DNA from 3 places in the Enterococcus sp. AZ196 genome. Region 3 is predicted to be linked to each of the others. Evidence: predicted binding sites of a transcription regulator. Region 3 holds the regulator's gene; each other region holds the start of a gene.
What was found. Region 3 encodes NrdR, which represses ribonucleotide reductase genes. Its sites were predicted from a motif close to ACACNATATATNGTGT; they were not measured.
Positions count from the first base shown of each region.

Region 1 (10,397 bases), 3.1 Mb from region 3:
AGCAATTTTCTGCTGGCAGTTTTTTGTCATTCTTAGTCTAAACCGATCAAATAATCATCATCGTTCATGGCTTCTACTTGACCAAGCAAGTAGCCATTACCGACTTGTGAGAAGAAGTCATGGTTGCTGGTTCCAGTAGAAATCCCATTCATAACGATTGGGTTCACGTCGTCCGCTGTATCTGGGAAGAGCGGGTCCATACCAAGATTCATTAATGCTTTGTTGGCATTATAACGCAAGAAGGTCTTCACTTCTTCACTCCAGCCGATCTCGTCGTACAACTCTTCAGTATAGCGTTCTTCGTTTTCATACAGTTCGTATAATAAATCGTACATCCATTCCTTCAAACGTTCTTGTTCCTCTTCCGTTTGCTCATTAAAGCCGCGTTGGAATTTATAACCAATATACGTTCCATGGACAGATTCATCACGGATAATCAGTTTAATGATTTCTGCTACATTAGCTAATTTGTTATTGCCTAAATAATAAAGCGGTGTGTAGAAACCAGAATAAAATAGGAAGGTTTCTAGAAAAACACTAGCGATTTTCTTTTCTAGCGGCGTCCCATTTTTATAGATTTCATTGATTCGTTCCGCTTTTTTTTGCAGATATTGGTTGGTATTGGTCCATTCAAAAATCTCTTCAATCTCTGCTTTGGTGTTCAAGGTACTGAAAATAGAAGAATAGCTTTTGGCATGGACAGATTCCATGAATTGGATGTTATTGAGTACAGCTTCCTCATGAGGCGTACGAACATCTTCTCTCAGCTGATCCATTCCGCTCTCTGATTGGACAGTATCAAGCAGTGTTAAGCCGCCGAAAACATGTCCGACAACTGTTTTTTCTAAAGGTGACAGCTTGCGCCAATCATCCAAATCGTTTGATAGCGGAATCCGCGTATCCAACCAAAATTGTTCTGTTAGTTTTTCCCACGTCGATTTATCGATGACGTCTTCGATCTCATTCCAATTAATGGCTTCATAATAAGTTTCTGCCATGGATAGTCCTCCTTATTTCCTTCAAGGGAATCATTCTCGTAAAGCGAAAAATGCAGCTGATGTTCGTCATTCATAGCTTTACCTCTCGAACCGAGGTGCGAGAGGTAATAGTTATTTTAGATTACACAGCTTTCACATTGGTTTGAGCCGATTTCTTCAGCATCATCCGTAAAGGTCCGAACATAATAAATAGATTTGCAACCTTTATAGAAAGCATAGTTACGTAGAATATTCAGATCACGTGTGGTTTGTTTGCTTTCTGTTTTCCATTCATACAAGCCTTCAGGAATTTCAGAGCGCATGAACAAGGTCAAACTCATTCCTTGATCGATATGCTGTTGAGCAGTCGCATAGACGTCGATCACTTTACGCATATCCATATCGTAGGCAGAAGTATAATAAGGCAAGGTATCATTATTCAAGTAAGGTGCTGGATAATAGATCTTACCGATTTTCTTTTCTTGACGTTCTTCAATCAAACGAGTGATCGGGTGCAAGCTGGCACTTGTATCGTTGATATAAGAGATTGAACCATTTGGTGCAACCGCTAAGCGATTTTGGTGATACAATCCATCCTTTTGAACGGCTGCTTTTAAGTTTTCCCAGTCTTCAGCAGTTGGAACGAAGATATCTTTGAAAATTTCTTTGACCTTATCTGTTTTAGGCGTGAATTCGCCAGTTGTGTATTTATCAAAATATGAACCATCCGCATAAGTTGATTTTTCAAAGTTATGGAAAACAGTTTTGCGCTCCTTCGCCAGTTCATTGCTTTCCATTAATGTCCAATAGTTCAGCAAAGTGAAGTAAATATTAGTAAAGTCGATTGATTCCTCTGAACCGTATTCCATCAAATGTTTTGCAAAGAAGCTGTGCAAGCCCATCGCACCTAAACCGATTGTGTGATTCAGTTTATTGCCATTTTGAATAGAAGGAACCACTTCGATATCTGATTCATCCGTAACAAAGGTCAGAGCACGAACCATTGTCCGAACCGATTGACCAAAATCAGGACTTTCCATTAAATTAACGATATTTGTTGATCCTAAGTTACAAGAAATATCCGTTCCTAGTACATCGTATTCTTGACGTCCGTTGATCGTAGAAGGTGTTTGTACCTGTAGGATTTCAGAACAAAGATTACTCATGACGATCTTTCCGTCAATTGGATTGGCCCGATTTGCCGTATCAATGTTGATGATATATGGGTAACCAGATTCTTGCTGCAATTTAGAAATTTCGTTTTCTAGATCACGGGCACGAATCTTTTTCTTGCGAATATTTGGATTTGCGACTAAGTTATCGTATTCCTTAGTAATATCTACATAGGAATAAGGGACACCGTATTCACGTTCGACACCGTAAGGGCTGAACAAATACATATCCTCATTTTTGCGAGCCAGTTCATAAAACTTATCCGGCACAGTTACACCAAGTGAAAGAGTCTTCACACGGATTTTTTCATCGGCGTTTTCTTTTTTTGCAGATAAGAACATTTCAATATCTGGATGGAAAACATCTAAGTAAACGACACCTGCACCTTGACGTTGGCCTAATTGGTTTGAATAAGAGAAGCTGTCTTCGAATAGCTTCATAACTGGAACGACTCCGCTTGCAGCACCATCGTAGCCCTTGATTGGTGAACCAGCTTCACGCAGATTCGACAAATTGATCCCTACACCGCCGCCGATTCGTGATAGCTGCAATGCTGAATTGATTGAACGGCCGATGCTGTTCATATCATCAGTTACTTGAATTAAGAAACAAGAGACTAATTCACCACGACGCTTCCGTCCCGCATTCAGGAAAGAAGGAGTAGCTGGTTGATAACGCTGGTGGATCATTTCATCTGCTAATGATAACGCCAATTTTTCATCGCCATCAGCAAAATATAGGGCATTGAAGGCTACCCGGTCTTCATAACTTTCTAAATATTCTGTACCTGCATTATCCTTCAAAGCGTATTGCGAGTAGAATTTATATGCAGCCATAAATGATTTAAATGTGAAATTTTGGTCCGCTAAGTAATTGAAGAGCTTTTCGATAAAAGCAGGAGTATACTTTGCAATAAACGCTGCTTCCAAAAAATCTTCTTCTATTAAATAGTTAATTTTTTCTTGCACCGAAGAAAAGGTGCGCGTGTTCGGTACAACATTTTCTTTGAAAAAAGCAGTTAAAGCTTCTTTATCTTTGTTTAGCGGTATCTGTCCATTCACTGGACGGTTGATTTCGTTGTTCAACTTGAAGTAAGATACTTCACCTAAGTCCTTTAAACTCATTTCGTCACATCTTTCCTTTTTTCTATCTATTCCGTTTTAGCCTAGCAAACTATTTTTTTTTGCACAATAACCTTTGGCCTAAACTTATTGCAGTAGGGGCCGGGTAATAAAGCTGTGCTATATAAAGAAGAAAACTTTGCAATCGTGGATCGCAAAGTTTCGAATTACGCTAATGCTTTCAATTGATCTGGACGGAAACCGATGATTGCCTGTTGTCCGCCGAAAATAACTGGGACACTTTGGAAACCTTGATCTTTTAGAAAACCTAGAGCTTCGGGTTCATTGTCGATATTGACCTCTTCGAATGAAATATGATTTTCAGTTAAATAACGTTTCGCCATTTTACATTGCATGCAATTATTTTTTGAATAGACTTTTACCATAAGACTACCTCCCTTGATTTCTACAATTACTAGTATAAAAGATGTAGGGAAAAAGTCAATCGTTTAATACCATATATTGTGGTGTTAAGATATTGGTATACTACTCTTTGTGTTTTTTGCAAAAATGCTGAAAACAGACCGTTTCAAAGGAAAATCCCTTTACACAAATCAAAAAAACGTGATGAGATGTTTTTTTACAGGGTAAAAGTTTTTTTAATAACGAAAAATATGCGATTGAAACAAACGTGTCAGGGAATGTCAAACAAATTGCTCACAATTCGCAGAAAATCTTCGACCATTTATTGACTTTGTTATCAAATGAAGCTATTCTTAGTGAGAAAGATTCTCATTATTAATTAGAGTTAGGTGGAGAAGTGTATGACAACTTTAGCAGACGTTTCATTGAATCAAGTCGTCCAAATTGATGAAATGATGTTAGAAAATGATTTAAAGCATCGGCTGCAGGATTTGGGGATGATCGTCGGTTCTAAAGTTGCCGTCGTGAACCAATCGGGTGATAACGGAATTATTCTATTACATAATACACGATTAGCTTTATCCCAGAACCTATTAAAGCAAATACTTGTGAAGGACCTAACGGAAGATCAAGAGACATGGGTTTCACTGGATCAGTTGAGTGTCGGAGAACAAGGTGTAGTGGTCAATGTTCACGGTGCAGGTGCTGTAAAACGCCGTTTGATGGATATGGGATTGACTAAAGGAACCCAAGTAAAGGTCGTGAAGTTGGCACCTTTAGGAGATCCTATCGAACTGCGGGTTCGGGGATACGAATTAAGCTTACGCAAGAACGAATCAGAGATGGTGGTCGTATCAAAGGAGGCGGAGTAGATGGCGAAGACTCATATTGCTTTAGCAGGAAATCCAAATAGCGGGAAAACAAGTACCTTCAATGTTTTAACCGGAACGAATCAGTTTGTTGGGAACTGGCCTGGCGTAACGGTCGAACGAAAAGAAGGGATCTATAAGAAGGATTCCGAAGTGATCATTGATGATCTTCCCGGAATCTATTCACTTTCACCTTATTCACCTGAAGAAGTCGTGGCGCGGGATTATTTACTTTCGGGTACACCAGATGCCATCGTCAATATTATTGATGGAACCAACTTGGAACGAAATCTTTATTTGACGACGCAGTTAATTGAGACAGGGATTCCAGTAGTCGTTGCCGTGAATATGATGGATATCATCAAAAAAAGCGGGAAACAAATCAATTTGGAAAAATTGTCTTACGCTTTAGGTGTTCCGGTGGTTGGTATCAGTGCACTGAAAAATTGGGGATTGGATAAAACAATCAATGAGGCGCTACATCTGATCAAAAAGTGTGCAGAGGAAGAAGTCAGCTTTCCTCATTATGACAATCGTTTAGAAGCAGCATTAAGCGAGATTGAAGAAGTCTTAGGCAGCACAGCGCAGGCAAGGTATAGCCGTTGGTATAGTTTGAAATTATTTGAACGGGATGAACGTGCACAGAAGGATTTAGATCTGAGCTCGATCCAACAAAAAGAGATCGGTGAAATTATCAAAATTACTGAAAAGATTTTCGGGGAAGATGCGGAAAGTCTGGTTATCAATGAGCGCTATAACTTTATTACTCATTTGAAAACCTTGTGTGTCGTTGATGAAGATCAGTTCAAGCTGTCTATTTCAGATAAAATCGACCGTGTTGTAACGAACCGCTTTTTGGCCTTGCCAATCTTCGCTTTAATTATGTGGCTGATCTACTACATTGCTATCCAAACGATCGGTACCATGGGAACTGATTGGGTGAATGACAATCTGTTTGGCGACATTGTTCCAAACTTCGTTAGTTCAACACTGCAGTCTTGGAATGTTGCTGAGTGGATGCAAAGCCTGATTCTCGATGGGATTATTGCCGGTGTCGGTGCTGTTTTGGGCTTTCTTCCTCAATTGATGGTGCTTTTCCTGTGTTTGGCACTTTTAGAAGATTGTGGCTATATGTCTCGAATTGCTTTTGTCATGGATCGGATTTTTCGTAAATTTGGTTTATCAGGAAAGTCGTTTATTCCGATGCTGATTGCTACAGGTTGCGGCGTGCCCGGAGTTATGGCAAGCCGGACGATCGAAAATGAAAAGGACCGACGGATGACTGCGATGCTGACGACCTTTATGCCCTGTTCGGCAAAATTACCGATCATCGCATTGATTGCAGGTGCCTTTTTCCCAAATAGCAGTTGGGTAGCGCCATCTGCTTATTTTGTCGGAATGGGAGCAATCGTTTTGTCAGGAATCGCACTAAAGAAAACCAGACTTTTTGCTGGAGACCCTTCACCGTTTATCATGGAGCTTCCTTTGTATCATATGCCGAGAATTGGTAATACGCTGCGTTATACTTATGATCATAGTAAAGCGTTTGTTAAACGTGCGGGAACGATTATTTTTGTTTCAAGCATTGTTATCTGGTTTATTTCCAGCTACAATTTTTCATTCCAATCGGTAGATGAAAATGATAGTATCTTGGCTGCTTTAGGTGGGTTGATTGCTCCGCTGTTTGCTCCATTAGGCTGGGGGGATTGGCGTGGAGCTGTCGCTGCGATTACGGGGCTCGTGGCAAAAGAAAATGTAATCGGAACATTTGGAATCCTGTATCGTCACACAGAAGTAGCTGAAAACGGCGTGGAGATTTGGAAATCTTTACAGGCGGCCTATACACCAGTTGCCGGTTACTCATTCTTAGTATTTAATTTACTATGTGCGCCATGTTTTGCAGCGATCGGTGCGATCCATCGTGAAATGGCCGATGTCAAATGGACTTGGCGTGCGATTATCTATCAATGCGGGCTTGCTTATGCTGTAAGTTTTATTGTTTATCAATTTGGTCATGTGCTTTTTGAAAATGGTGAGATCGGCATTGGGTTGATTTTGGCAGCGATCATATTAGCAGCAATGATCTACTTCATTGTAAGAAAACCAGTTAAAAAAGCCCCAACCATCACGATTGAAGAAATCAAAGAGGTGAAAGAATGGCAACTGTAATATTAAGCGTATTAATTTTCGGAGGTGCCGGAGTGATCGTGTATCGACGAATCAAAAACGGCAGCTCCTGCGAAGATTGTGATAGCGGCTGCCCAGTTAAAGAAGAACAACATAAGCATTAATTTAAAAGGATTTGGCGAATTTCGCCGAATCCTTTTTTTACATTTAAGATAGCGACATTATCGGTAGTCAGCTTTACGAACTAGCTTTTTCGCTTACAGCGGAGACATACAGCACCTAATTGATGGTCAAAAACTGACTGTCTCGGCAAATTCTTTCTATAATACTTTAGTCTATGAGGTTATAAATTGGCTAAAGGGAAAATAGATATTAAATGTTGACAATCTTTCGGTACCGAACTATAATAGCAAACGAATTAAAGTTAGGTACCGAACTTTAATGAGTGAGTTTACTAAAGAGTGATGCATCTGATAGAAACAAAGGCTAAAAGGATACAGAATGAGAAGATTACTAAAGGAAGAAGGAACCAGAGATGGATCGGGATATGAGTATAGCATCTGAAAGCAAGAATAAGAAAAGCAATTACAAATTAAAAGATTTTCTACGATTGATTCTGAGCGTCAATCCGAAGAAAGCATTGTTTGGTATTGGATTATTTTTAAGTTTGTTGACGAGCGGGGCAAGTCTGATCGTGCCGCAATTGACCAAAGGACTGATTGATACAAGCAAACTGGCGCAAATTGATCAGACCATGCTGATTGTTTTAGTGTTGGCCTTTGTGGCGCAATTAGCATTTGGCGCCATTGGCAGTTTCTTATTACGCTATGTCGGTGAAAGTGCCGTCAAAACGTTGCGGGAAAAATTATGGAGCCATCTACTACAAATGCCTGTCAGTTATTATGATGATCATAAATCAGGAGAAAGCAGCTCCCGCCTTGTAAATGATACGACCGTCATTAAAGATTTAGTCGCAACACAATTTCCCAACTTTATTACAGGTGCGATCCAGTTGGTCGGATCGATGGTGATTCTGCTTGTAATGGATTGGAAAATGGCGGCCATGATGTTTTTAGCTGTACCGATCATGGCATTGATCATGATGCCGATTGGTCGAGTTATGTCTCGGTTAGGTCGCCAGTTACAAGCAGCGACTGCTGATTTCAACGCGGAAGCGAGTGAAAAATTATCTGAAATTCGTCTGATCAAAGCCAGCAACGGGGAAAAGTTTGAGAAAACCAGCGGAGCTTCCTTTATTAATAAAATTTTCAATTTAGGAATCAAAGATGCAAAAGTTGAAGCGATGCTGCAACCAATCATTACGACAGTCATGTTAGGCTTGTTTGTGGGGATATTAGGGTATGGGGCTGTTCGTGTTCAAGCAGGAACCTTAACTAGTGGACAATTAGTCGCTTTTCTATTGTATCTATTTAATATTATGATGCCGGCAGCCAGCTTTGCGATGTTCTTCTCGCAAGTACAAAAAGCAATGGGAGCAACTGAACGAATCGAACAAATTTTAAAAACGGACCTAGAACCGATTGATACAGGAAAAGCGATGGATGTTACAGGGAAAATGATCAAAGCAGAAAATCTTTCCTTCCATTATGCAGCAGAGCGCCCAATCTTAAAGAATGTCTCCTTTGAAGCAAAGCCAAATACGGTGGTCGCATTTGCTGGACCGAGCGGCGGCGGTAAGTCTACGATCTTTGCTATATTGGAACGCTTCTATCAACCGACTGAAGGCACGATTACCATCGATGGTGAGGCGATTGACGATCTCAGTATCACAAATTGGCGGTCTCAAATAGGATATGTTTCCCAAGACAGTGCGGTATTTGCCGGAAGTATACGTGAGAACCTACAATACGGATTAGATCGGGTATTAACAGAAGAGGAATTATGGCAGGGATTGGAGTTAGCTTATGCTGATCAATTTGTTCGTGATTTCCCAGAGCAATTGGAGACTGAATTAGGGGAGCGCGGGGTAAAATTATCCGGCGGTCAAAAGCAGCGAATCGCCATCGCTCGAGCATTTCTGCGGGATCCAAAAATCTTAATGTTAGATGAGGCGACGGCCAGCTTGGATTCACAATCAGAAGAAAAAGTACAGCGTGCGTTGGATCAACTAATGGAAGGACGTACGACCTTAGTAATCGCTCATCGATTGTCAACAATTGTTGATGCGGACCATATTTACTTTATTGAAAAAGGGGAAGTGACGGGTCATGGAACCCATAGCGAATTGATCGCTGAACATCCGCTTTATGCGCAATATGTCCAGGAGCAAGTGGTGAATTAATTAAAGAAAATCGCGTAAAAACTTTACAAATTAAAAGTTTTTACGCGATTTTCTTGTTATTCGTAAGTCGGCATTTTTTTCTCGTAAGCGTCGATTTCATCCTCATACTGTAAGGTGATGCTGATATCATCTAAGCCGTTGATTAGTTTTTCCTTCCAGGTCGGATCAATCTGAAAAGCGTAGCAGGCTTCCTCTGTTCGAACTTCTTGCTTTGGCAGATCAATCGTAATCGATTGATCCGCAGGAATCTGACTAAGGATCTCACGAACCTCTTGATCCATCTGAATGGGCAATAGACCATTTTTCAGTGCATTCATGTAGAAGATATCACTGTAACTGCCGGCAATCACTGCTTTAAAGCCATAATCTTGAATCGCCCAGGCAGCGTGTTCACGTGATGAGCCTGAACCAAAGTTTTCACCTGAAATCAGAATGGTGGCGTTTTTTCGTTCTGGCGCGTTCAAAATGAAATCGGGATTCGGTGAACCGTCTTCCAAAAAGCGCCATTCATCAAAAAGATGCTTGCCGAATCCAGCTTTATCTACTTGCTTTAAAAAGCCTTTAGGAATGATCTGATCAGTATCAATATTGTCATTCATCAAAGGAACAGACTGTCCTGTATAGATTGTAAATTTTTCCATTAGATGACCTCCTTACGGCTATCGACGAAATTTCCATGAATTGCAGCTAGTGCAGCCATTACCGGACTGCAAAGATGTGTACGCGCATCTTTCCCTTGCCGGCCTTGGAAATTCCGGTTGGAGGTTGAGGCACAGTGAACACCAGCCAGAACGCGGTCGGGATTCATGCCAAGACACATCGAACAGCCAGGCTCGCGCCATTCAAAACCAGCAGCTTTAAAAATTTTATCCAAGCCGATTTTTTCAGCAGCTTGGCGAACTGGACGTGAACCAGGGACTACGATCGCTGTGACATTTTCATGAACTTTTTTACCTTCGATGATTTTAGCGGCTTCCTTAAGGTCAGATAGACGCCCGTTCGTACAAGAGCCAATGAAGACATAGCCAACTGGGATGTCTCCCGGTGTCTGGCCTGGTTTCAAATCCATATAATCGTAAGCCTTCTGTAAATCAGGAGAGGTGATTGCTGGGAATGTGCCATCAAAAGGAACGCCCATTTCAGGATTGGTTCCCCAAGTCACGAAAGGAACAAGAGCACTGACATCTAAAGTCAGCTCTTTATCATATTCTGCTTCTTCGTCAGTATACAATTCTTTCCAGTCTGTAATTGCCGCCTCCATATTCTTTGGAGCATATTGCCGGCCTGCAACATAATCGAATGTCTTTTGATCTGGTGCAATCAACCCGATTTTAGCGCCGCCTTCGATGGCCATGTTACAAATCGTCATGCGTTCTTCCATCGATAGTTCCTCGATTGCTTCACCGTAAAATTCGGCCCCATAGCCGACACCGAAATCAGTTCCATATTTAGCGATCAAGGCTAA
Region 1 covers NZ_JBIPAM010000001.1:3,648,354-3,658,750, forward strand. Annotated here, with positions in the region: gene nrdF (class 1b ribonucleoside-diphosphate reductase subunit beta) at 33-998, opposite strand; gene nrdE (class 1b ribonucleoside-diphosphate reductase subunit alpha) at 1,115-3,274, opposite strand; gene nrdH (glutaredoxin-like protein NrdH) at 3,439-3,657, opposite strand; gene IGI67_RS17545 (FeoA family protein) at 4,036-4,506, shown strand; gene feoB (ferrous iron transport protein B) at 4,507-6,672, shown strand; gene IGI67_RS17555 (FeoB-associated Cys-rich membrane protein) at 6,660-6,794, shown strand; gene IGI67_RS17560 (ABC transporter ATP-binding protein) at 7,166-8,932, shown strand; gene leuD (3-isopropylmalate dehydratase small subunit) at 8,989-9,573, opposite strand; gene leuC (3-isopropylmalate dehydratase large subunit) at 9,573-10,397, opposite strand, start outside.
Region 1: the regulator NrdR is predicted to act here: its motif matches at 3,724-3,739, upstream of nrdH (glutaredoxin-like protein NrdH).

Region 2 (10,397 bases), 2.8 Mb from region 3:
TTTTATTTGTTCAAAGGCTTTTTCTGAGTCATGAAGCTTTTCCCAAATCACTACTTCGCCCTTTGCTAAAGATTTTTTGACATCAATGATTCGTTGATTTGAACTGCCGCGGAATTGCAGCATCAAATTTTTCTTTGAGATATCAAAACGACCATCGACCAAGATATCGATCTTGCCCAGCATTTCTAATTTATCCTCGCTATCTAGCAGCAGTTCTTCAAACGTATAACCGGTCCAAGACCAGATATCCTTACTATCGCCAAATTCGGAGCGAAGTCGATCGATCACTTTCAAGCAGACTTGAGTATTTAAGAAAGGCTCGCCCCCTAAAAAGGTAACACCTTGGACATAATCATGAGCTGTATCAGTGATCAGCTGGTCTTCTAGTTCTTGTGTGAATGGTTTGCCGTATCGGAAATTTTGTGAAGCGGCGTTGAAGCAGCCTTCGCAGGCAAAGGGGCAGCCGCTGACATAGAGACTGTTGCGGACGCCTTCACCATCTACAAAATTGAAGGCCTTATAATCAGCGATATATTGTTGACTTAGTTCACTTGCCAGCCATTCTTTCGGTTTAGGATTACGCATATTTTTCACCTTTCAAATAAAACAGGGAGCGGCAAAGAACGCCGTCCCTGTCAATAGTCTGTTGTCCAACACAAAGAACGAATGTCGTTCTTTGCAAACCTTTATTATTTCATGTGTTTTACACGAGATGCAATCTCTTCATGACGACCGTGAACCATCGGACGTGCTTGAGGGTTTCCTAGGTAACCGCAAGTCCGTTTCACTACATCGCATGATTTCGGATCGTGATTGCCGCATTGTGGACATTCAAAACCACGTTTTGTTGGTTTGAAGTCGCCTTCGAAACCACATTCGTAGCAATGATCGATCGGAGTATTCGTGCCTAGATATGCGATACGGTCATAACCATAGTCCCAGACAGCTTCCAAAGATTTTGGATTTTGCTGCAAGACAGGGTATTCACAGTAGTGGATGAAGCCGCCGGAACAATATTTAGGATAATCTTTTTCAAAATCTAGTTTTTCAAACGGTGTTGGATTTTTTCGAACATCGTAATGGAAACTATTAGTATAGTAGTCTTTGTCCGTAATGTTCTCAACGATACCAAAACGTTCAGTATCTAGACGGCAGAAGCGGTCCGTTAAGCTTTCACTTGGTGTTGAGTAAACGCTAAAGTGATAGCCATATTCATTACCCCAAGCATCTGCGTGTTCCTTCAAATCTTTCATAATGTCGATGGTAAATTCTTTTGCTTCATCATTACCTTCCCATTCTCCACCGTAAAAGACACTGGCTACTTCATAAAGGCCAATATAACCTAGAGAAATTGTTGCACGTTTATTCTTAAATAATTCATTAACCGCATCAGTACGTTTCAAACGTTTGCCAAAAGCACCGTATTGATAAAGAATTGGTGCGTTTGCTGGAGTGGCTTCTTTACAACGGTCGATTCGGAAGACTAGGGCATCTTTTGCGATTTGAAGCCGTTCTTCTAATAATGACCAGAATTTTTCTTTATTGCCGCCAGATTCTAAAGCAATTCGTGGCAAGTTTAATGTAACAACTCCAAGGTTCATCCGACCAGCATTGATTTCTTCACCTTGTTCATTTTTCCAGCCTTGTAAGAACGAGCGACAGCCCATTGGTACTTTGAAACTGCCTGTTAATTCGATCAGCTTATCGTAGTTCAAGATATCCGGATACATCCGTTTTGTTGCGCATTCTAACGCAAGTTCTTTGATGTCGTAGTTTGGATCGTTTGGCTCTAAGTTTGTTCCGCGACGTAAGGTGAAAATCAACTTAGGGAAAATCGCTGTCCGTTTTTCGCTGCCTAAACCTTCGATTCGGATTTGTAAGATTGCTTTTTGGATCTCACGTTCAAACCAATCAGTTCCCAAACCGAAGCCTAGAGAAGTGAAAGGTGTTTGTCCATTTGAAGTAAACAGAGTATTGATTTCATATTCCAAACTTTGCATGGCATCGTAAATATCTTTGCGTGTCTTTTGTTTTGCGAAAGCTTTTTGCTTTTCAGGATTATCGATCCATTCTTCTGCATCTTTTAAGTGTTTATCGTAATTTAGGCGCGCAAAAGGAGCTAATAGCTCATCTGTACGGTCTGCCGAACAACCGCCATATTGGCTAGATGCCACATTAGCGATGATTTGCGAGATTTGGGCGGTTGCTGTTTGGATCGATTTTGGACTTTCAACTTCCGCATTCCCAATTTTGAAGCCATTGTTCAACATCCCTTTGAAGTCAATCAAACAGCAGTTAGTCATTGGTGTATAGGGATGATAGTCCAAGTCATGATAATGAATGTCTCCTTTTTGGTGCGCGTTTGCCACGTGAGGAGGCAGCATCTTTAAACCGATTGATTTGCCGACGATCCCTGCAGTTAAATCACGTTGTGTGTTAAAAACATCACTATCTTTATTGGCATTTTCATTGACGACCGTTTGATCCTTATTGATTAATTTACCGATCGTAAAATTGATATCGGTCGCTTTGCTGCGTTGGAAGTCGCGGCGTGTCCGATAATTGATATATTCTTTTGCCAGCTCATATTCGTTGTGTTCTAATAATGTATGCTCCACGATGTTTTGGATTTCATATATTTTAATATCGCTAGTAAAACGTTCTGAAATTTCTGCATCTACTCGCTCAACAATTGACTGGATACGTTCATGAGCCAGAGGATCGACCGATCCTTTGATTTTCGTTTCTGCTTTGATCAAGGCATCATAAATTTTTTGATCATCAAATGCTGTGTGACGACCATCACGTTTTACGACCTTAATATTTTTTAGCGACGGTTGATATTCGTTGAACAACGAATCTTTTGTGTGGATTTCCATCATTGCAAACAACTCCATTCCTTTAAAGTTCATTATCAATCATATAGTATTTCTGATGTGGTTGCAACGATATATAGTATTATTTTTTTGCCAAAAAAGAAAAACACACCATATATAGTGTGCTTGTTTACTGAAAGATAAAAGAAAGCTGATAAGGCCAAGCTTCCAAATAAGATAAAATAACTGAAAAAATTTTTTCCTAAAAAGTGAAAAAAATGTAAGATTATTGAAGGTCGTTTCACATAAGAATCCACCTCAAATATGATACCATAAAAGAAAAAAATTAGATGTTACAAATAGATTTCAGTCCAATATTTTTCGCTTATATTTTGCTGTTGATTAAGTTTTAAGTGGAATGAAGTGAACGCTAACCAAAAGGTAAGTGATTAAGACCTATTGAATGGTATGCTTACTTAGACAAAATTAACAATCATACTGAAAATATTTCCTCTAAGTTGAGATAGAAATAGGAGGGGAACAAATGGAAAAAATTATTAAGGTACAGCATTTAAGTAAAAGCTATGGCACACGAAACAATAAAGTGAATGTCTTAAATGATTTAAATTTTACAGTTGAGAAGGGCGAATTTGTCGGTATTATGGGACCCAGTGGGGCTGGGAAAACGACGTTGATGAACATTCTTTCGACAATATTATTGCCGACAATGGGGTCGGTTAAGATTGCCGGAGCGGATATCACCCAGATGCGTGAGAGCCGCTTAACAGATTTTCGCCGAGAAAAAATGGGATTTATCTTTCAGGATTTCAATTTGATTGACAGTTTGACTGTCAAGGATAATATTATTCTACCGCTGACTGTCAGCAAGCTTTCAAATGATGAGATTGAAGACCGGGTACTTCGTTTAGCAAGGATATTAAAAATTGAGCATATTCTAGCGCGCTATCCAGAAGAAATTTCGGTTGGACAGCAGCAGCGGACAGCAGCAGCTCGGGCTCTGATCAGTAAGCCGCTAGTTTTATTTGCTGATGAGCCGACAGGTTCCTTGGATTCGAAAGCAGCTACAGAGTTTTTAAATTACTTGGATGAAGTGAATCTTCATGAGGAAACGACGATTTTGATGGTGACTCATGATCCGTACACTGCCAGCTACTGCAACCGAGTCTTGTTTATCAAAGATGGACGCTTTTTCTCTGAGATCGTTCGCCGTTCTTCCCGCAAAGACTTCTTTGAGAAAGTAATCGACATGCAGGCGACAATCGGCGGGGGTGGGAAAGCCAATGCTGATTAGAATTATTTGGCGCGGCTTCAAAAAACAATTATCTAACTACCTAATCTTTTTCTTCAGTCTGATTTTTGCGGTAATGGTTTATTATTCCTTTACTGCAATGACGTATGAGCAGCCTCTGATCCGCAGTGCAGGAAAAAATACCCAACTTGTTGGAATGCTGGGCTTTGGCAGCTTTGCCGTTGTTTTAATATTGCTTTTTTTTATGGCGAATACCAATCGTTTCTTCATTGAAAATCGTCGTAAAGATATCAGTATTTTCCATTTATATGGCTTAAACTACTATCAGATATGCCTTTGGTTCATTTTAGAGATTTTTTTTATTGGAATTTTTTCTTTTATGATTGGTATTGGCCTGGGGGTCCTGTTATCCAAGCTCTTTAGTATGATTTTGGTTAAGGCGATGGATCTGCCGTTACAAGTACATTTCTTTTTTTCAACCGATGCCGTTGTAGCTACTGGCCTAGTGGTGTTGTTCATTCTCGGAGTAGTTTCATTGCAGATTCTTTGGCTAGTATCGGGGTACAAGTTCTCTCATCTTAAAAAGCTTCAGTTGCGAAAGATACAGGCAATGAAAATATCGCTATGGAAAAAAATCTTAGGTGTAATCGGTGTATTGCTTTTATTGGGCGGCTGGGGAATGGCAATAAGCTATATTGACTTTGCTCGCGAAGCAAGTGAATATTTTGGGTTGATTCAAGGAAACGGGTTGTTGATGGGTGGAATTTTTCTCTTATGTGTCATCGGAAGCTATTTGTTTTTCGCCTTTACATTACGCTGGTACAATTCCTATCGTCCGAAGCGATTAAATAAAAACCTCGGTATGCTATCACGTAGCGAATGGCAGCTGCGCTTGTTCAGCGAGTGGCGTTTCTTTGGTTCTATTACAGTTGCTTTGGGCTTGGCGCTAGCGATCTTGGGCGGAATGGCAGCAGTTGTTTCGTTAGAAATGCGTTCAGTGAATGAGATTGCTCCAGCCTCTTTGATGATTACACGGGAAAGCTATGAAAAAATCGCGCCTAAGCTGCAGGAAATGAGACCTTATCAACGACAATCCCTGAATTTTAAAACAGTACCTGCTAAGCAAAGTGTCGAAATTTCTGGTGAAGGTATGAACTCGCAGCCGGAGATTATGGATATGGTTTCTCTTTCAGATTATCGTTCATTTCAAAAAACGAATCCGACTTTGCGGGATATTTCTTTGAAAACGGCGAGTTCGACGGTCGTTTTGAGTTCTTATCAACGATATTTAAATGACTATACTCATTACAGCAAAAGCATTTACCTGAAGAATCGACGGTTGAAGGTGCAAGAGACACATCCAAATTTCTTTGGCGATACAAATCTGCGTTATGGAACTGGAATGATCGTTGTTTCGGATAAGCTGTTTAATGAAACCCCAGGTCTCAGTTATACTATTGAAGTGATCGATGTGAAGAATCACAACGAAGAAAAACTAAATCGGTTGATTCGTAAGCGTTTGAAGGGCGATTGGGATTTTCCAATCCACTACAAACTAGCTTGGAAAAACAAGCAAATTATCGGAGAGGTAAGTAAGGGCGAAGGCTCTAAAAAAGAGGATTCGACAATCTATCGATCAGAATATACGTCCTATCAGGAAGTTTATCGCATGACTCGCAGCAGTATGGGACTAGTTTTGTTCGTTGTGACTTTTGTAACAGCCACTTTTATTATTACGACAGCCAGTATGGTGACCCTTCGCCAGCTCTCAGAATTTAAGCAGAAACGAAAAAAATATGCTTTGTTACGGCAGGTGGGGATTCCGGACAAGACTATTTATCAGGAAATCAAACGAGAGAATCGGGTTGTTTTTTTCATTCCAGCAATTTTAGCATTGATTCATAGTATACTGGCACTCTCGGTAATCTCACATATCGCTAAAAATGCGGATTATTGGTTTGTATATCTATTTTGTGGATTGATGTTAGTTGTTTATGCGTTGTTCTATTGGATCTCTTGTGTCTATCAGAAGAAACTTCTATAAAAATATGATGAATGAGGTATATCAATTGGGTTTGGTATATCTCTTTTTTTGTTGGGATAAAGTAGAACAGGCTTACAAAAAGGTCTAGCAAAGAGTACTAGGCTCTGCCTTTCTGTCTTGTTGAAAACCATATCTTTAAAATGGTGATCAGACATGTGACAAAACTGTTCGTTTGAGAGCGCTATATGTAAGAAGAACAAATGGAAGATTTTCGCCAGCGTTCTATAATAATCACAAAAGAAAAAGGAGAGGGCGATCGGATGAGGGATTTTTATAAAAAACCTGCTGCTCGTTACTGGTTAAGTTTTATTGGAAAGACGATTTTTTACTTTGCCGTCCTTTTGATTCTAGTTTACTTATACCATTACAGAAGCATTCAAGGTGGTAATTTTATCTACAACGAATTTTAATACGAATTCGTTCTTGGACCGAATGGAGGGATAATCATGCAAAATATTATTGAAGCAATCGATAAATTGGCGAGTGAAAAACCAGAAGCAGTCGCTTATCAATCAGAAACAGAGACGTTCAGTTATCAAACCTTGCGTCAATGGTCAAATAGTCTGGCTTATTTTTTGAATCAACACGTAGCCGCTGAAAAACCTATTGTTGTGTTTGGCGAATTAGAATTTGAAATGATCGCCAGTTTCCTAGGTTCAGTTAAAAGCGGTCATGCCTACATCCCAATCGAATCGAATACTCCATTGGATCGAATCCAATTGATTCTTGAAGTAGCACAGCCGGCGATGATTCTAAGTGTTTTGCCTTGGCCAGCAGAGATTCCTTTGGAGATTCCTGTGTTGACGCCAACGGATCTAGCGGAGATTTTTAACTCAGAACAAGAGCCAATCGACTTACAGCCCGTTTCAGAGGATGAAACGTTTTACATCATATTCACTTCTGGAACGACAGGTGTACCAAAAGGCGTCCAGATCAGTCATAAAAATCTATTGAGTTTTACGAATTGGGATTTGAAGGATTTTGGAATCAAAACGGGGATGCGTTTCTTATCGCAGGCACCTTATTCATTCGATTTATCTGTTATGAGTGTCTATCCTGCACTTTGCAGCGGCGGAACACTGGTGCCAGTGGAAAAATCTGTGATCAATGATTTCAAGAAATTATTCGAATTCTTACCGAAGCTAGCTTTAGAGGTGTGGGTATCGACACCATCCTTCATAGATATTTGTCTGATGGAAAAGACCTTCGATGGAGAACACGTTCCTTCATTAAAAATTTTCCAATTCTGTGGGGAAGAGTTAACACGTAAGACTGCAAAGGAATTATTGACACGTTTTCCAAATGCGAAAATTTTCAATACCTATGGCCCAACGGAAGCGACTGTTGCCATGACGCAAATTGAAGTGACAGATGAACTTCTAACTACGTATGATCGTGTGCCAATCGGTTATATCAAAGAAGATACCGAAGTCTTGATCTACGATGGAGATCAAGAAGTATCTGAAGGTGAAGCGGGAGAGATTATCATCAAAGGCCCCAGCGTGTCAAAAGGCTATATGCATAACCCGGAAAAAACAGCCGCAGCATTCTTTGAGATCGACGGCGTTCCAGCTTATCACACAGGTGATGCTGGAAGGCTGCAGGCAGATGGCTTACTCCTTTATGAAGGACGGATCGATTTTCAAGTGAAGTTGCATGGCTTTAGAATTGAACTGGAGGACATTGATCATCATTTAGAGAAAGTTTCCTATGTGAAGCAAGCAACCGTCGTTCCGAAATATCAAAATCATAAGGTTCAACAGCTGGTTGCTTATGTGGTTGTCAATGACAATGACTTTGAAAAAGCCTATCAGTTAACGAAAGCGATCAAAGAAGAGTTAGGTGAAGGTGTCATGGAATACATGATTCCGCAAAAATTTATTTATGTGGAGCACTTACCATTAACAGCAAATGGCAAGATTGATCGCAAGAGACTGATCAACGAGGTGAATAGCTGATGTTGATTCCTCACATGGTGCCCTATGCATCACCAATCTATTTCATCATTTTATTTGTAACGTTGTTGCCGTTGATTTTAAGTTTGCTGATTCGCGGCAAACGAATCGGCTGGTATCAATCTTTAATCACGTTGTTCTTTCTTTATATTTCCTTTGGCGGAAAGGACTATCGTCAAGGGCTGGCACTGATCGGCTACGTGATTTTCCAAAGCATTTTAGTATGGTGCTATCAGCACTATCGTAAGAATAAGAATCAAGCGAACATTTTTTACTTAGCAGTATTTTTAAGCATTGTGCCGCTGATCCTAGTTAAGGTGACACCATTTTTAGATGGGCAAAATTCCATCGTTGGTTTTCTAGGTATTTCTTACTTAACCTTCAAATCCGTTCAGATCATTATGGAAATGCGGGATGGGATGATCAAGGAATACAGCCCGTTGAACTACATCAAGTTCCTGCTGTTCTTCCCAACGATCTCTTCCGGTCCAATCGATCGGTATCGTCGTTTTGAAAAGGATTTGAACGAGCCCCCAGCACCGGAAAAATATGTGGATCTATTAGGCTCTGGTGTACATGATATTTTTGTCGGATTCCTATATAAATTCGTCATTGGCTATTATTTTGGTCAAGTATTGCTGCCGATCGTGGATCGGATGGCGATGCACCACGGAGGACTTTCTTGGGGCTTAGTCGGCTACATGTATGTGTATAGTATGTATTTATTCTTCGACTTCGCTGGTTACAGTTTGTTTGCCGTTGGTACCAGCAAGCTGATGGGCTATGAAACACCGCCCAATTTCAACAAGCCGTTCTTATCATGGAACATCAAGGAATTCTGGAATCGTTGGCATATGACGCTTTCCTTCTGGTTCCGTGACTATATTTATATGCGCTTGATGTTCACTTTGATCAAAAAGAAGACCTTCAAGAGTCGAATCGTGGCTTCGAATGTCGGCTACTTCGCTTTATTTTTGATCATGGGTGTATGGCACGGCCTGACTTGGTATTACATTTTATACGGTTTCTACCACGCTGCATTGATCTGTTTGACCGACGCGTGGCTGCGATTCAAGAAGAAACACAAGAAACAAATTCCATCTAATAAGTTTACCCACGCGTTGGCGATTTTCTTGACCTTCAACGCTGTCTGCTTGAGCTTTTTGATCTTCTCAGGCTTCTTGGATAAATTATGGTTTCATAACATTTTTCTAATGCGTTAGAAAGTTAACTACCTAAAAAACAAACACGAAATGGAGCGAGTAACATGGAAGACACATTATTCAGCATTTTAGAAGATATCACAGGAACAGAGGAAGTAAGAGACAATCCCGATGTGGATTTATTCGAAGAAGGCTTGATGGACTCATTAGCAACGGTTCAACTACTGGTTGAGATCGAAGGACAATTAGGCGTACAAGTGCCAGTTTCAGAGTTTGACCGCACTCAATGGAACACACCCAATAAAATTATCGAACAAGTGAAAGCTTTGCAAGATTAATGAAAAAGAAACTCTTCGGTATTTTTGGGCCGATTCTTTTAGCGGCAGTTTTATTGGTTCTTCTTTTTTTCTCGCCGTATAAAATTAACAGCAGCGATCCAAAGCTGATCAAGGCTGCATCCAGTTCAATGGCGGGAAATGTACTACGAGGGAACAGTATTACAAAGGAAGCTCTGAGTACCGACAATTATGTACCGTTCTTTGGTTCCTCCGAATTAAGCCGAATCAGCCCGTTTCATCCATCGGTCTTAGCCGAAAAATACGACCGAGGCTACACACCATTTCTGATGGGAGCACCAGGAACGCAATCGTTGACTCAGTTCATGATGATGCAGTCGTTGGGAAATGACTTGAAGCAGCGAAAAGTAGTTTTTATCATTTCTCCTCAATGGTTTGTCAAACACGGGATCAAGCGCGATTACTTTGATGCTTATTATTCTCCAGAACAAACCTTGCATTGGTTGCTGAATTTAAGAAAAGTTCAAGCGAGTGATAAGTATTTAGCTCAACGCTTGACGCATTATGGCGTGGTAAGAAAAGATGAACGATTAGACCGAATGTTAGCTGCTGTGATGGACGGGAAGCTGCCTGATAAAACGGATTTAGTTTTCAGTAAGTTGAAATTGAATATGTTGGAGCGGGAAGATGAACTATTCAGCACCATTGGTATGGTCAGCAAACAAGATATGATTGATAAAAACACGAAAGCTCTGCCTGAAAAATATGATCATACAGAATTAAATACGTTAGCCAATCAATTAGGTGAGCGGGCAACACAAGGAAATGAATTTGGGATTCAACGACGTTTTTA
Region 2 covers NZ_JBIPAM010000001.1:3,350,957-3,361,353, forward strand. Annotated here, with positions in the region: gene nrdG (anaerobic ribonucleoside-triphosphate reductase activating protein) at 1-585, opposite strand, end outside; gene nrdD (anaerobic ribonucleoside-triphosphate reductase) at 690-2,882, opposite strand; gene IGI67_RS16115 (ABC transporter ATP-binding protein) at 3,361-4,128, shown strand; gene IGI67_RS16120 (FtsX-like permease family protein) at 4,118-6,130, shown strand; gene IGI67_RS16125 (teichoic acid D-Ala incorporation-associated protein DltX) at 6,391-6,540, shown strand; gene dltA (D-alanine--poly(phosphoribitol) ligase subunit DltA) at 6,577-8,088, shown strand; gene dltB (D-alanyl-lipoteichoic acid biosynthesis protein DltB) at 8,088-9,308, shown strand; gene dltC (D-alanine--poly(phosphoribitol) ligase subunit DltC) at 9,353-9,586, shown strand; gene dltD (D-alanyl-lipoteichoic acid biosynthesis protein DltD) at 9,586-10,397, shown strand, end outside.
Region 2: the regulator NrdR is predicted to act here: its motif matches at 2,985-3,000, upstream of nrdD (anaerobic ribonucleoside-triphosphate reductase).

Region 3 (10,397 bases):
CGTAAAGCTAATCAATGCAACCGTTAACCAAAGATCGATTTCAGGGTAATCTTTTATCAAAATAAAAAACGGCAACGAATACCACACAACCAATTTTGCCATATTGGAGCAGAAAACACGGATAACCGCATTACGATCCCGAATGAACGTTTTGATCGCTCCCCGCAAAGAGTAGACCTGATTGTTCACCTGATCAACAATATCTCGCAGCTTTTGTCTTTTGAACAGCCGATTACAAATAATCACCAGTAAAACCTGAGCATTGATATTCAAGCTTAGGACCAATAAAGTCGAAATGATCAGCAAGGTCACGAGTATTCCTGCGAGAACTAAAAAGATACCATTAGCGATATGTTCTTGGATCGCATTGCCTTTTACGATCAAAAAAAACAATGCCCAAATCATCAATGCTATTTTATACGTGACCATTCGCAAAGCGCTGGTGCCTGTTCCTTCTGAGTATCTCAGATCTTTCTTATGATAGTAGATCACCTCAGATACGATTGAGCCTGTTCCAAAAGTAATTACTCGATAAAAGGTCGCATATGCCGAAGCAAAAAAGCCATCTCGTACAGTAAATTTGGGATTAAACTCCCCGGCAATATTTTTTATGGTATATCCCTCAATAATCTGACTGATTACGCCTAATCCTGTAACCCCTAAGAGTACTGGCAAGGAGGTTCTCCCAAGCTCAGTAAAAATATCACTTAACGAGTCGCGGATGACAAAGATAATCACACCGATCATTACTATAAACAACAAGATATTTAGAATCAATTTACGATTGATCGAAAGGTTCATTTTTTTTTAACTCCTAGTTCATTGTACTCATTTTCCACATCTTAAATAAACTGGGGAAAACGGAACTGATATTGTCTATAGACTCATTTTTTCTTTATTGCTATAGCCTACCACATGCGAATGAGCAAAAAAAGAAAAAGCTTCAAGTTTCCTCAAAGCTTTTTCAGAAAAAAACTATTTAGCATTGTTTTCAATAATTTTCACGATTACATCAACGGCTTTTTCCATTGTTTGCAATGAAACAAATTCAAAGCGTCCATGCATATTTTCTGCTCCAGCAAAAATATTTGGCGTTGGAATACCCATGAATGAGATTTTAGATCCGTCAGTACCTCCGCGGATTGGCTCGATAATTGGTGTTACACCAACTTCTTCCATCGCACCTTTGGCTAGATCGATGACACTCATGTCCTTTTCAATAATCTCACCCATATTGTAGTATTGATCATACATGTTGATTTCCACACGCTCTTGATCAAATTGACTGTTCATTTTTGCTTGAAGCTCAGTAATCATTTGTTTGCGTTCTTCAAATTTAGCGCGGTCATGATCTCGAATAATGTAAGTCATTTTCGCTTCTTCGACATTTCCATTTAGAGCTAATAAATGGAAGAACCCTTCACGGCCGTCTGTTTTCTCTGGCCGATCAGCCTCTGGTAATTGATTATGGAAATCGATTGCCATTTGTAAAGCATTGATCATCGTATTTTTGGCTGTACCTGGATGAACATTCTTACCGTGCATCGTAATTTCGGCTTGAGCTGCGCTGAATGTTTCGTATTGTAGTTCACCGATCGGTCCGCCATCCATTGTGTATGCAAAATCTGTATTGAATTGCTTCACATCAAACTTATCCGCACCGATTCCGATTTCCTCATCGGGACCAAAGCCGACACGCACTTCACCATGCTTGATTTCGGGATGCTTGATCAAGTATTCCATCGCTGTCATAATTTCAGCAATCCCAGATTTATCATCAGAGCCTAGTAGTGTCGAACCGTCCGTTGTAATCAATGTTTGACCAGCATAATTCTTTAAGTTAGGAAAATCTTTTACGTTTAATGTATATTTCCCAGCTTCATCCAATTTAATCGTTGATTCACCATCATAATTTTCAACGATTTGAGGATTGACCCCTGTCGCATTGAAATCTGCAGTATCCATGTGAGAGATGAATCCGATAGTCCGCGCTTCTTTGTCAAGGTTGCTTGGCAAAGTTGCAATCACGTAGCCATTTTTTTCATTATAAGAAATATCTTTCATGCCGATTTGTTCTAATTCTTTCATCAGCTCATGAGCAAATGCTACCTGTGTTTGAGTTGTGGGGGTTGTGGTGCTTGTCGCATCAGAACGAGTTTCTGTCTTAACATAGTCTAAAAAACGCGGTAATAAATTTTCGTACATCTTACTCTCTCCTTTAATGCTATTTATTTAAATGAGAAAGGGTTCGTGGAAGTCTCAGACACAAAGAAATCAACATTCCAGCCTTCTTCATTTTTCCATTGGTTAAAAAGAGTCACCATTTTTTCTTTGCACAATGACTCAATATAGTGTCCCGGGTCAATGACTAACATGCCTGTTTCCTGCATATCATGAGCAGTATGATAATAGACATCTCCGGTAATATAAACATCAGCATTTGCGGCTAAAGCCTCGCGATAAAACTTCTCTCCGCTTCCTCCACAAATTGCCACACGCTTAATATTTTCCTTTACAATATGAGGGTAAACGACCCGCAAACCTTCCAAATCGAAAGTTTTTTTCACTTTTACTATAAATTCTTCAGTCGTCATTGCTTCTTTCAACTCGCCGACACGGCCAATTCCATAATTTTCAGCTAGATTATCAAGCGGGTAAATGTCATATGCCGGCTCTTCATACGGATGAGCTGCTAGCATCGCCGCAACAACAGCTGCCTGCTTCGTTTCTGGGAAAATCATCTCAACCTTGCTTTCCTGAACCTGTTCTGGTCTATTCAACGATCCAATGGTTGGATTTGCTTCACCATTCGGTGTGAATCGGCCGGTACCATTTACAGTGAAAGAAGTAGCAGTATAATTTCCTTGCTCTCCTGCACCTGCTTCAGCTAATGCATTACGCATTTTTTTCGCATCATTTTGCGGCACATAAACAGCTATTTTTTTCATTTTGATGGTATGGGTATGAATTAGGTAATCTGTATCAAAAACATCTAATTCTTCACAAAACCAATCATTCAATCCGTTGTGGATAATATCCATATTAGTATGAGCAGCATAGACCGCAATGTCGTGCTTGATTAAATCAGCATACATTTTCGTTTGAACATCGTCGGTCGTTAATCGTGAAACTGGTCGAAATATTGGTGGATGCTTAACGATCAATAAATCAATCTTTTTAGCAATCGCTTCTTCTACAACTGCCGGTCGAACATCTAAACTCATCATTATTCGATCGACCTTCTTGTTCAAAGTTCCGATATGAAGCCCAACTGGATCGCCCTCTTCAGCTAACCATTCAGGACAATATTGTTTAAAGCGTTGGATAAATTCATTTCCCTGCATCTGCAAGTACCTCCTTGATCCATTCGATTTCTAGTGCGACTTCTTGAATTTTTTCTGTGACATCTTGATCACTTTGATGCAGACTAGTTAGTATTTTTTTACTCTTATTTAACTTATGCTGCCATTTTTCAATAAAGACAGGGCTTTTTTCAATCAATAAGTGTGGGCCAAACAAGAGCTCTTTAGCAGAATAATCAAGCACCTCTGAATACTTGTCAGCTACAATGATTTCATAGATCTTATTGTTTTCTTCAATGATTGCTTCATCAGTGATGGTATACTTCTCGTTAACCAACCATTGGCGTAATTGGCGTTCACCAACATTCGGCTGCAGGATCAGGCGCTCTTTGCCTGATAACCGATTTTTTTCTTTGCCTCGTTGTAAAATATCACGAATCAACACGCCGCCCATACCGCAAATAGTAATGGCTGACACCTCATCTGCTAACTCCACAGCTTCAAGTCCATCAGCTAAACGAACATCGATTTTATTTTCTAAGCCATTTTTAGCAACTTGTTTCTTGGCAGATTTATAGGGACCTTCCACGACTTCACCAGCAATCCCATAAGAAATTCTGTTTTGCAATATCAGAGCCACCGGCAAATACGCATGGTCAGAGCCAATATCAGCTAGACGAGCGTCCTGCGGTACAAACTCCGCAGCTTTTTGTAGACGAAGCGATAAATCTTTGGCGTTCATTTTTTCACATCCTAAAATTGATTATAACACTCCTTAAAAAAAGCGCCCCTAAAAAAGAGCTAAATGATAGCGCTTTTTAATAGGGCGTTTTCCTTTTTCTAAGAAACTTTTCGTTTTTTAACCATTTCGGCGATTTTCACCAATCACCCAAATTTCTTTACTCAAGTAACGGACACGTTCCATGATCCGTTTGGCTTTCAATGGTTCCTCGTCACCACGTTGTGTAACGGATAAATGCTGTTCCAGTTGATCCATATTGAAATTAGAAGAAAAGAATGTCGGTAATTGTTCCTGCATCCGATGCTGCAAGATCACGCCTAGAACCTCATCACGAATCCAAGCACTCATAGAGTCAGCTCCGATATCATCAATCATCAAAATCGGTGCACGTTTGACCTCATCCAGTTTAGGTCCAACCTTGTCATTCGATATCGCTTGTTTCATTTCTCCAGCAAAGGTTGGAAAATGCAACAGCGTCGTTTCAAATCCCTTAACAGCTAGCTCATGCGCAACAGCACCTAATAAATAAGTTTTCCCAACACCGAAATCGCCAACAAGAAACAAGGCCTTATGAAACATTTTTGGACTTGCTTCATATTGATTGATAAAATCCAACGATGCCTCTAATGCTTCGCTGCGACCAGAAGTTACTTCAAAAGTCCTAATAGAAGCTTTCCGAATATCCTTAGGCATGTCTAAAGAATTCACGCGATTGCGAATCTCTTCTTCACGCTTCAATCGCAATAGCTCGTCCGTTGGAACATAAGTTACATCGATAAAATGAAAATTCAAACTCAATTGCGGCTCGTAACCAGGTGCGATCATGGTAGGATCTGAGGCTAAATATTTTTTCTTCTCTTGAACAAACTCATACAACTTTGCAAAAGATTTCTCGATATCTTCTTGCGTTAACTTTGCTTTGTGCTCTTCAATAAATTGCCGAACATCTGGGTCAGCCAAAATCTCTTCCATCATTTGGCGGTAACGACCATCGACCCCGCGGCTCTTAATGATGCGATTCAATTCTTTTCCTACATCTTCCATCAATCGTCACCTTCTTTATTTAAATATTCTGCTAACTTACGGTTCAGTTCTGCCTCTTTTTCTGGTGTAAGTTTCATTTCTTTTGGCGGTTGTTTGATATGTTCAGGCAAAGCTTCTTTACGTCCAGTCCCTCGTTTTTGATAATTGGGACGAGATGCTTGAGGCTTGCGTACTAATTTTTGATTGTTTTCTCGCACATGAGTGATTGCCGCTTCTGGTGTGCTGATTTTCTTTTGCGCCCAGTCATTGGCAATAGCATTTAAATAGTTCGCGTTGATTACAGCTTGGTTTTGGATCACCAAAATATAATTGATGATAATATTGATCACGCTTTTTGGCAATAGATTTCGACCGATCAGCTCTTCTAATAAGCGAACTTCTGTATTTGTCTCGAAACCGCCCTTTTCCCGTTTAATCGCACGTAAAAAAGTGACTGGTGCAATTTTTTTACTCTGTGCGATAATTTCTAACTCCTGAGGTGAAAAATTGCTGGCGTTTGAAGGGTTTTCTGTCAACGCTTGTTTTGGGGCCGCAGAAACCTTTGGTCGTTTTTCTTTATTGATCAGCTGACGCAAATAATTGAAGTTTAACCCTGCTCTTTCGCCAGCACTGGCTTTAGCCACGAATTCTGCTAGATCTAACTCATTTAAGCCATATAGGGTCTGAAATGTTTGCAGCTTCTCACGTTCCTCAAAGGTCAAAACCAGACTGAATCGTTTTAACTGTTGAGTAAATAATGACCAATCAAAATCTGATCTGTCGGCAAACTCTTCCTGTGTTTGTTCTAAAGCCTCACTATAGCTGGTAAACGCAGTTTCATCCAATCGATAAACATCCCGAAAACGTTTTGTGATTTTTTTTATTGATTCTCTGTCAAAATTCTTTGGCTTATAGCGTTCAACCAATCGCTCATACCGACGTTTCCCGACTTTATCCATCAGCAGGTAAGCCATCAATGGATCTTGAAAGAATTTTTCTGGTCCAAGCGGCAGACGTAATTGATAAATCAAGCTCATGCCGATTTCATCATCTGTCTTCTCATAAGTTTCCAGCAATCCAATCCCTTCAAGATGCTCACGTGCTTTTACTAAATTCATCAGTCCTGTATCAACTGCTGCTAACAAATCTGTGTGCATCAGACTGGGACTTTTGCCTTCCAATGTGATATCACTTACTAAGGTTAGATATAAGCTTAGTGCAACACTTCCAACGATCGGCTGATATAGGTACAGTAAAGCATTTTGTTTACTTTGATCAAGCTGTGGCTCACCATAGACCGTATAAAAGGTACTGGGTTTTAGCTCTTCTGCCACTAAAATGCCTCCTACTCTTCATCCGTTGACTTTGCTTTGTCAACGATCTCCTGTAATTCCTTTAAAAATACTGACATGTCCTTGAACTGTCGATATACGCTGGCAAAACGAATATAGGCAATCTCATCGACCTCCATCAAGTCCTCCATGACAAATTCTCCGATTTGACTGGTCGGGATTTCATTTTCTCCCATACTACGTACACGATTTTCAACATGATCCACGATTTGCTCCATCTGCTCCATTGCTACTGGACGCTTTTCTGCAGATCGAATCAAGCCACGTAAAATTTTATCACGACTAAATTCTTCACGATCACCGTTTCGCTTAACAACTAATAAAGGAGCAGCTTCGATACGTTCAAAGGTCGTAAATCGGAAACCACAGCTCTCACACTCTCTTCTACGGCGAATCGCTCGCCCATCGTCTGTTTGTCGACTATCAATTACTCGAGAATTATTATGATTACATCTTGGACAACGCATAATTTCACCCACACTTTCTTAATATTAACTAAATTCACCTATTAAACGTGAAATCTATTTTGTTATATAGAATAACTTTTTTTAAATAAAAGCTGGCAGAAACAAAAGGTATATTTGTTTATATAACATGAGTTTACCATAACCAGCTGGCTAAAAAAAGCGTCGTAATGCTACGACGCAGAAATCTTTAAGAAACAAATTTATTTTTTTGCAACCAATCAAGAACCTGCTGGCGCGTTTTTTCTTGAGAATGGCAATTATCAATAATAATATCTGCCCGTTCTTTCTTTTTTTTCAAAGAAAGCTGGCTTTTGATGCGCTCCATCGCTTCCTCTTCATTCAAGTGATTTCTTGCCATCAAACGATTTAGTTGAATTTCTGGCGTGACATAAACAACCGCTACCTTATCCATCATCGTCTCATAATTTCCTTCATACAAGAGAGGAATATCTACGATTACCAAATCACTTGATAGTTTTGCTTCTTCTGTTTGACGTTGGATTTCACCTCGAATAAATGGATCAAGTGTTTTATTTAGCAATGCTCTTTTTTTCTCATCATGAAAAATGATACTGCCTAGTTTTTTTCGATTTAATTGACCATTTTCATCAATGATGGTCTGACCAAAAGTATTTTTCAATGCCATTAATCCTTCTGTCTCAGGCTCCACCACTTTACGTGCCACAATGTCACCGTCAACGATCGGAAACCCTTTTGCTTTGAAAAAATCTACAACTGTTGATTTTCCACTGGCAATACCTCCAGTAACACCTAAAACAAAACTCATTCTTACACCTTCTTTAATTTTTGGCAATGAGGACAAAGATGCGTCCCTCTTTGGGCGACTTTGATTTTTATGATAGGAGTTCCGCAGCGTGAGCAAGGAATGCCCGTTTGACCATATACATGCAGCTCTTGTTGAAAATGGCCGGCCTCTCCTAATGCATTTAAGTACGTTCGGATCGTCGTTCCCCCAGCTTCTTTAGCCTTAGCAATCACTTCAATGATTGCTACTCGAAGGCGACGAACTGTTTGCGCACTCAACGTATCAGCAGGCTGCTCCGGATGAATTTTTGCTAACCATAAAACTTCATCGACATAAATATTTCCTAAACCTGCCACAATTTTTTGATTCAATAATAATGGCTTAATCATCGTTGAAGATTTTTTTAACTGTTGTTTGAAATTCAACAAATCAAAATCTTCATCGATTGGTTCAGGACCCAATTGCAATAAACCCTTATACTCTTTCGCCATACCTTTTTTTAATAAGGCCATACGTCCAAATTTTCGCACATCGTGATAAATTAGCTCTGTTCCATCTGTAAAAATGAAGCGCACATGACTATGTTTATCCAATGGTCTTGGTTGATCAAAATATTCATATTTCCCTTCCATTCGTAAGTGTGAAACCATTTCATAATGAGTAAAATGAAAAATCAAATATTTCCCGCGTCGATCAACAGTTTCAATGGTCTCACCAATCAATTGCTGCTGAAAAATTTCGATTTCAGGAAACTCAATAATTCGCGGCCAATATACATCTACTTTGGCGATCGTTTTCCCCTTAACCAAAGATATCAAGCCTTTTCTGACTGTCTCAACTTCTGGCAATTCTGGCATCTCTATCATCCTAACTCTTATTAATTATTTCCTAAATACAACAAATTACCAACGACTTCATTCAAAAACAGAACAAATGTGAGGTGATAACTAGTTTATGTTAACAGTATTTTGAATGTCTTCAGTCTGGCAGGTACACTTGCAAAAAAGCTGGAATCTCTTCCAGCCTTTACTTTATTTTGCTTCGTACCAAGTTTTTCCCCAATTACTATCCGTCAATAATGGAACGTCTAGTTGGACTGTGTTTTCCATTACTTCTTTAACTAATTGATCTAATTGTTCTAACTCACTCTCCGGGACCTCAAAGACAAGTTCATCATGAACTTGCAGCAGCATAGTCGCTTGAAGCTTCTCCTCCTTCAAGCGTTTTGCCATTTCAATCATCGCTAATTTCAAAATGTCTGCCGCACTTCCTTGAATCGGTGTATTAATAGCAGTTCGTTCCGCAAATGAACGTAGATTGAAATTGCGAGCATTGATATCTGGCAGGTAGCGGCGACGATTGTATAAGGTAGCAGAGTAACCCTTATCCTTTGCCTCACGTACGCTTTCTTCCATATATCGTTTCACATCTGGATAATTTTCAAAATAAGTGTCAATATACTCTTGTGCCGCTTTACGTGTGATTCCTAAGTTTTGCGAAAGTCCATAATCAGAGATACCATAAACGATCCCAAAATTAACAGCCTTGGCATTCCGGCGCATATTCGGCGTTACCTCATCTTCTGAAACATTAAAAACACGCATAGCAGTACTTGTATGGATATCCATTCCATCACGGAACGCCTGTTTCAAATGCTCATCTCCCGATATATGTGCCAAAACACGCAACTCGATTTGAGAGTAATCTGAAGAATAGATCAACCAGTTCTCATCTCGTGGAACAAAAGCTTGTCGAATTTTGCGCCCTTCTTCCAAACGAATAGGAATATTTTGCAAGTTAGGATCAACAGAACTCAAACGACCTGTTTGTGTCAATGTTTGGATATACCGCGTATGAATTTTATTATCGCTTTGAATAACCTTCAATAATCCTTCTACATATGTTGATTGAATTTTAGCGATTTGTCGATAATTCAAAATGTGGTCCACGATTGGTGCTTGCTCTCGTAATTGCTCTAAAACATCCACAGCAGTTGAATAACCCGTCTTTGTTTTTTTAATTACTGGCAACTGCATTTTTTCAAATAAAATCACACCTAGCTGCTTAGGTGAGTTGATGTTGAACTCCTCGCCAGCTTCCTGATAGATTTTTTTCTCGATATCCTGCAGACGTTTTGAAAACTCTCCACGCATCGCTTGTAACCGCGTGGCATCTACAGTGATTCCAGCAATCTCCATTTCCGCCAGGATGCGTGACAACGGTAGTTCCATCTGGTAGAACAGCTTGTCCTGTTTCTTTTCCTCTAGTTCATTTACTAATTTGTCATTCAAGAAATGAATCGCTTTGATTTTACGAGCTAAATGTCCAAAGAAAACATCGTCATCCTCTGGCAGACCTTTTTTAACCCCTTTTCCATAAACCTGTTCGTCTGTTTGAATTTCAGAATAACCATAGTATTGTGCCACACCAGCGATATCGTTGCTATTATCATTAGTATCTAACAGATAAGCGGCCAATAAGACATCAAAGTTAATCCCTTCGGTTCTGGTAATATAGCGATTTAATGCAACATACGTACGTTTCGCATCATAGACTTTTTTTCCGTTCGCTGACTCTAGCCATTTTTTGAAATCAATACTTTCAAATAAAGCTAATTCATTTGTTACATAGATTTTATCTTTTGTTCCCCATGCGACACCTACAATATCAGAAAAATGATAATTATCTTCTAACATCTCAACGTATAAAGCTGAATCGGCATCAAACATTTCTTTCCTGAAGTCT
Region 3 covers NZ_JBIPAM010000001.1:514,093-524,489, reverse strand. Annotated here, with positions in the region: gene IGI67_RS02520 (lysylphosphatidylglycerol synthase transmembrane domain-containing protein) at 1-801, opposite strand, end outside; gene pepT (peptidase T) at 976-2,205, opposite strand; gene IGI67_RS02510 (Nif3-like dinuclear metal center hexameric protein) at 2,229-3,350, opposite strand; gene IGI67_RS02505 (tRNA (adenine(22)-N(1))-methyltransferase) at 3,331-4,044, opposite strand; gene dnaI (primosomal protein DnaI) at 4,162-5,088, opposite strand; gene IGI67_RS02495 (DnaD domain protein) at 5,088-6,401, opposite strand; gene nrdR (transcriptional regulator NrdR) at 6,413-6,886, opposite strand; gene coaE (dephospho-CoA kinase) at 7,074-7,673, opposite strand; gene mutM (DNA-formamidopyrimidine glycosylase) at 7,676-8,509, opposite strand; gene polA (DNA polymerase I) at 8,684-10,397, opposite strand, start outside.